Linked DNA regions of Hydrogenovibrio crunogenus. The protein of the gene in region 1 interacts with the protein of each later gene in a pairwise test. Links are inferred from orthologs where the notes say so. Each region holds a gene or a part of one and is shown in the gene's direction. Other genes may lie near its edges.

Evidence for each region.
Region 2: the proteins of ftsA (region 1) and GHNINEIG_RS08570 interact in binary tests that used the Escherichia coli proteins (3 or more experiments, as listed by UniProt). The link is inferred for Hydrogenovibrio crunogenus from one-to-one orthologs.

The regions. Positions count from the first base shown.
Region 1 is NZ_CP032096.1:665,947-669,095, forward strand. What follows is about bases 270-3,088. They hold ftsA (cell division protein FtsA), read left to right. Parts: upstream 270-961; coding sequence 962-2,215; downstream 2,216-3,088. Other genes in these bases: GHNINEIG_RS03085 (cell division protein FtsQ/DivIB), read left to right, coding at 270-887; lpxC (UDP-3-O-acyl-N-acetylglucosamine deacetylase), read left to right, coding at 2,287-3,088. Outside these bases: GHNINEIG_RS03080 (D-alanine--D-alanine ligase), read left to right, coding at 1-179; more of GHNINEIG_RS03085, read left to right, coding at 201-269; more of lpxC, read left to right, coding at 3,089-3,149. UniProt on the Escherichia coli protein: Essential cell division protein that assists in the assembly of the Z ring. May serve as the principal membrane anchor for the Z ring.
Region 2 is NZ_CP032096.1:1,791,230-1,794,385, forward strand. The notes cover bases 74-2,899. They hold GHNINEIG_RS08570 (rod shape-determining protein), read left to right. Parts: upstream 74-876; coding sequence 877-1,923; downstream 1,924-2,899. Other genes in these bases: gatA (Asp-tRNA(Asn)/Glu-tRNA(Gln) amidotransferase subunit GatA), read right to left, coding at 74-170; gatC (Asp-tRNA(Asn)/Glu-tRNA(Gln) amidotransferase subunit GatC), read right to left, coding at 190-477; mreC (rod shape-determining protein MreC), read left to right, coding at 1,986-2,828; mreD (rod shape-determining protein MreD), read left to right, coding at 2,818-2,899. In the rest of the region: more of gatA, read right to left, coding at 1-73; more of mreD, read left to right, coding at 2,900-3,156. UniProt on the Escherichia coli protein: Forms membrane-associated dynamic filaments that are essential for cell shape determination. Acts by regulating cell wall synthesis and cell elongation, and thus cell shape.

The DNA.
Region 1 (3,149 bases):
GTGCTCGCCACTGGGGGCGAGTGGACTTGATGTTGGATGATCAAAGTCAACCATGGTTGATAGAGATTAATACCGTTCCTGGTATGACCGATCACAGCTTGGTACCAATGGCTGCTAAAGCTGTTGATTTAAGCTTTTCAAAATTGGTGTTAAAGCTAGTTTCATTGACACTGCCATAAACGGACTGGGCTGATACTACGGTGAAAAAGAAATTATCTTTAGCGTTTGTTTTAAGTTTGTTTATCTTGATTGCTGTTTGGATTTTTTTTTCACCTGCGCGTGTATTAACTGAGGCTCAATTGAATGGGGAGCTGAAAAGAGTCTCCTCCGAAACAGTACAAAACATTGTTCAACCTTATATTGGTGAATCTTTCTGGCGAGTTGACTTAGAAAAACTTCATGCTGATTTGTTACGCTTGGAGTGGGTTTATAAAGCAAAAGTGAAACGACGCTGGCCGAATAAAGTCATTATTTCACTTGAAGAGCAAAATCCTGTCGCGCGTTGGCGTGAAGATGGTCTATTAAATCAATCGGGTGATATTTTTTACCCGCATGATATTACCCCTTTTAGAGATTGGGTTGTTCTAGAGGGAAACCCCTTGCAATCCAGAAAGCTATTGCATGATTTAATGGTCTTTCAAGAGAAGTTTAAACCCTTAGGCTGGACGATTGATATGTTAAAGCAACAGCCAGATGGGAGTTGGGATGTTCATTTTTTATCGGGCGTGACGGTGCTGCTGGATAAAGAAGCGTGGCAAGCGAAATTAAGTCGATTTATCAGGGCGCTCCCAAAGACCAAACAAACATTAAGAAAATTCGCACAAGTATTTGATTTAAGATATAGTAATGGCTTTGTTATCAAGCAGAAAAAACAGCTTGAAGAGTAGCATAAACGCTACGCCAAAGTATGGAAGCGGTAAAGTGCTTGTATTAGCATTATCCAATTAAAGGTGAAAAACGAATGGCAAGAAAGCAACAAAACCCCAACGCTAATGTTGTGATCGGTTTAGATATTGGTACTTCAAAAATTGCAGCAATCATCGGAAAAGTGAAAGAAGATGGCAATATTGAAGTGGTTGGTATGGGAACTCATCCTTCTAAAGGGCTAAAAAAAGGGGTTGTTGTTAATATTGATTCAACGGTTGAGTCGATTCAGAGAGCAATTGATGAAGCAGAAAGAATGTCCGGCATAAAGGCAGAATCCGTTTCTGTTGGTATTGCAGGTAGTCATATTGGCAGTTTTAACTCGAATGGCATGGTGGCGATCAGTAATCAGGAAGTTCAAGAAGAAGATGTTCAGCGAGTCATTGACGCAGCGCAAACCATTGCGATTCCTGGAGATCAGGAAGTATTGCACATTCTGCCTCAGGAATTCATGATCGATAACCAAGGGGGGATTCGTGAGCCCATTGGGATGTCGGGAGTGCGTTTAGAGGCAAAAGTACATATGGTGACGGGCTCAGTGAGTGCGGCACAAAATATTACCAAGTGTGTTGAACGTTGCTCCTTGAAAGTGGATAACCTGATCTTAGAACAGCTGGCGTCTTCTGAGGCGGTTCTATCAGAAGATGAGAAAGAGTTAGGGGTTTGCCTGGTTGATATTGGTGGGGGAACCACGGATATTGCGATTTTTCAAAATGGCGCAATTCGACATTCGGCTGTGATTCCGGTGGCCGGAGATCAAGTCACCAATGATATTGCGATGGCGTTAAGAACGCCTAAACAAGCGGCAGAAGACATTAAGAAAAAATATGCGTGTGCTTTACCTCAGCTAATCTCTCAAGATGAAGAAATTGAAGTGCCGAGTGTGGGGGATCGACCGGCAAGATGTTTGTCACGCCACACTTTGGTAGAAGTGATCGAACCACGTTATGAAGAACTTTTTCAGTTGATTCAAGCCGAATTACGTCGTACTGATTTTGAAAACAAAATTGCGGCGGGTATTGTGTTGACGGGAGGAAGCTCCCTAGTGGAAGGAGCGGTCGAATTGGCAGAAGAAGTATTTCATATGCCTGTACGTTTAGGAATGCCTCATGATGTGACCGGCCTTAAAGAAGAAGTGTGTAACCCTTCTTTTGCAACAACTGTCGGCCTGTTAATGTATGCAAAAGAACATCCAGGGACTCGTTTTTCCTCAGAAAAAGCAAGTGAATTAACGTTAGATAAAGAATCTGTTCTTGAAAAAATGAAAAGCTGGTTCAGTAAAAATTTTTAGAAAGAGCGGTTTGCTATCTGTGTTAAAATTCACCGATTATAGTTTACTTCAATAAAGTAGAAGACAATCGCGTGAAACAAAGAACTCTTGCCAATCCTATCAAAGCTAAAGGTGTCGGGCTTCATACCGGTCATAAATCAATTATGACGTTGCGCCCGGCTCCTGTGAATACCGGAATCGTATTCCGCCGAATTGATCAAACTCCTGTCGTTGAATTTCCTGTTTCACCTGAATTAGTCAAAGAAACGATGCTGTGTACGACCATTGTGCAAGAGCAAGGCGAGCAAAAAATTAAAATTGCCACGATTGAGCATTTAATGTCAGCTCTAGCAGGCGTCGGTATTGATAATTTGTATATTGATATCACGGCCGACGAAGTGCCTATTATGGATGGGAGTGCGTCACATTTTATTTTCTTGCTACAATCAGCTGGTATTCAGCTGCAAGAGGCGCCAAAGAAATTTATACGCATTAAAAAACAGGTTCAGGTCGAAAATGAAAAAGGCGGCGTGGCGGAATTCAAACCTTATGAAGGGTTCCGTTTAAATTTTTCGATTGAGTTTGATCATCCTGCCTTTGACCAAACGGCTGAAAAAATGACGCTTAGTTTTTCTTCGACGGCTTATTTTAAAGAAGTGAGCCGGGCTCGGACTTTTGGGTTTATGAAAGACATGGAAAAGCTAAGAGCTCAAAACTTGGGGCTGGGTGCTGGGTTACATAATGCGATTGGATTGGATGAAAATGGCGTTGTGAACCAGGAAGGGCTTAGAGACAAAGATGAATTTGTGCGCCATAAGATTCTGGATGCCGTTGGGGATTTATATATGGCAGGCCATCCTATTATTGGTGAGTTTACAGCGCATAAATCAGGCCATGCATTAAATAATCAGCTACTCAGAGCGTTAGTGGCAGATTCTGAGGCATATGAAGTTGT
Region 2 (3,156 bases), 1.1 Mb from region 1 along the record:
TCGGCCTGTCTGGCCATTTCCATTGCCAATTCCGGTGTGACCGTAACGTAGGCATTCAACTCTCCGTCATATTGATCAATACGGTCTAAATAATGTTGCGTCAACGCAACACTGGTAATTTCTTTATTTCGGAGCTTTTCGCTCATTTCCTTAACAGATAAAGTATGCATCTATGTTCGTCTCTGTCTCTTAATCAATTACTTGCGGCACCAAATACATGCCATTTTCGGCTGCGGGTGCTAATTTTTGATACTCTTCGTGATGATCGGTTTCAGTCACAACATCCTCTCTTAATCTCTGAACCTGATCCAAGGGATGAGACATCGGCTCTACATTTGTTGTATCCACCGCTTCCATTCGTTGAAAAAGATCAAGAACATTAGAAATTTTAGCCGTCAATTGATCGACTTCTGAGGCATCAACCGAAATAGCAGCAAGACGTGAAATCGTATCGACTTCAGTTTTTTCTAAAGACACGGGAACTCTCCAGTTAAAAAATTTAAAACCTTATTAAGTTACCACATTTCGCTATTTTCAAAAAGAGACAATGATTAAAAAAACCTCTGCATTTACCTTTAACAACAAAAACCCGCATCAATTTTAAGATAAAGATTCAGCCATAAGGAGACGTCATCTGTTTATATGAAATTTCTGGGTGCAAATAGATGACTTTTCACCCCCAGTTTGATATAAAATGTTTTAGTTATTTTTCTGGGTATTTTTCCCGATTTGAATAACCAAGAATTTAATAAAGCGTATTAAATTCATTTGAAGTTTGGATTAAGTAAAAAGGCAATTGCGTTATCTCAATTTCAGATTACGGCTTGAACTTTGTTCGAAACCACTAAAATCAGCTATTTTTAAGGACTAACCTCAATGTTTCGTAAAATCATCGGACTCTTTTCTAACGACCTTTCTATTGACCTAGGAACAGCGAACACTCTTATTTACGTTCGCGGCAAAGGCATGGTTCTAAATGAGCCGTCTGTTGTTGCGATTATGAATAACCGCCAGGGGTCAAACTCTCGCTCTATTGTTGCGGTTGGGGAAGGCGCCAAAAGAATGTTGGGGAAAGAAAACCAAAAAATTCAAACCATTCGCCCGATGAAAGATGGCGTGATCGCTGATTTTGAAGTGACTGAAAAAATGCTTCAGTCCTTTATCCGCAAAGTGCATGAAGCACGTTTTTTCCAACCAAGTCCTCGCGTGCTTGTCTGTGTTCCTTGCGGTTCAACGCAAGTAGAACGTCGTGCAATTCGTGAATCAGCTGCCGGCGCAGGTGCCCGAGAAGTTTACCTTATTGAAGAACCGATGGCGGCGGCCATCGGTGCAGGGATGCCAGTAAGTGAAGCAACAGGGTCTATGGTTGTTGATATCGGGGGTGGTACCACAGAGGTTGCGACACTGTCACTAAACGGTATTGTTTGGTCAGATTCTGTTAAAGTCGGAGGCGATCGCTTTGATGATGCCATTATCAAATATGTTCGTCGCAATTACGGCATGGTGATTGGGGAAGCAACGGCTGAAAAAATTAAAAAAGAGATCGGAACGGCTTACCATGAAATTGAACCAGACACACTTGAAGTTCACGGTGCAAACATTGCTGAATCTGTTCCTCGTCGCTTCACACTTAACAGCAACGAGATTTTAGAAGCCTTACAAGAGCCACTTTCTGCAATCGTCAGTGCGGTTAGAACGGCCTTAGAGCACACGCCACCGGAATTGGGAGCTGATATTGCTGAACATGGTATCGTTTTAACAGGTGGGGGCGCTCTATTACGCAACATCAATATTATGCTTTCTGAAGAAACTGGTGTTCCGGTTATCATTGCTGATGACCCTCTAACCTGTGTTGCTCGCGGAGGTGGTCGTGCATTAGAGCTTATGGATGAAAAAGGAATTGATGTCTTTTCTTTTGACTAAAATGAATGGTTCTACCTTTTTCAAAAGAATAACAAGCCTTCCTACCACAGGAGGGCTTAGCTATTAACCTCAGCACGACCTCACCCCAAAAAGAAGGAACACAATTCCTTTTATTTTTTATCCTGAGTATCGCATTAATGGTAATGGATCATTACAGCCATTTACTTTCCAATTTTCGTAACGTGTTACTCACGACAATCGATCCGATTGAACGAACGGCTACTCTGCCTCTAGACATCTATAATTGGATGCAACAGGACTACACCACCATCAACCAGTTACAAATGCGCAACCAGCAACTGGAAACGGAAAACTTACTTCTCAAGGCACAACAGCAGCAAATGGGCAAGCTCAAACTTGAGATTAACCGCTTAAACCGTTTATTGGGAACAGCCAGTCAAATGAGTTCTTCCAGCGTTCAAATTGCCAACGTAAGCTCCTATAGCGAAACACCTCTAGCGCAATTCTACACGTTAAACAAGGGTTCTCTAGATGGGGTCAAAATCAATCAAACTGTGATTGATGCTAAAGGATTAATAGGACAAATCACCTCCTTGACGCCGTCATCTTCACGCGTTCAATTAATTACAGACCCTGACATCCAAGTGCCTGTAAGAATTCAACGAACGGGTCAACGCGGTATTCTTAACGGTTTAGGCCACAATCAACTTTCATTGATGTTCATTCCAAACTCTAGCTCCATCAAAGAAGGCGACTTACTTGAAACATCTGGGTTGGGAGATGTTTTTCCGGAAGGACACCCTGTTGCCACGGTGAGGCAAGTAAACCTTCTAAAAGGTGAACCTTATTATGAAATTTTTGCTCGGCCTGTCGCAGATCTAAATCTGTCTCAAAAGGTACTTATCTTGTCTAAAAAAACGGAGCGTGATAACCATGTCCGATAAGGTTTTCTCTCTGCGGTTTTCGGACATTAAATGGCTGTTTATATTCAGTTACTTTGTTTCCGTTGTGATTGATAGCATGATGATTTTAAGCTTTAACATCAATTTCGTGCCTTATCTTACCCTGTTAATTTTATTGTTCTGGTCGACCCAAATCCTCAATCAGACTCACTTGTTTTCAGCTTTTGCGCTAGGTCTGCTATTTGATGCGTCAATGAATACCCCATTAGGCTCCCATAGTTTAATTTTTGTGACCATCACTTTCTTAATGCTACGCTCACGATTAAGGTTTAAAGGCTACCCTCTCTGGCAGCAATCCATCATTGTCGGC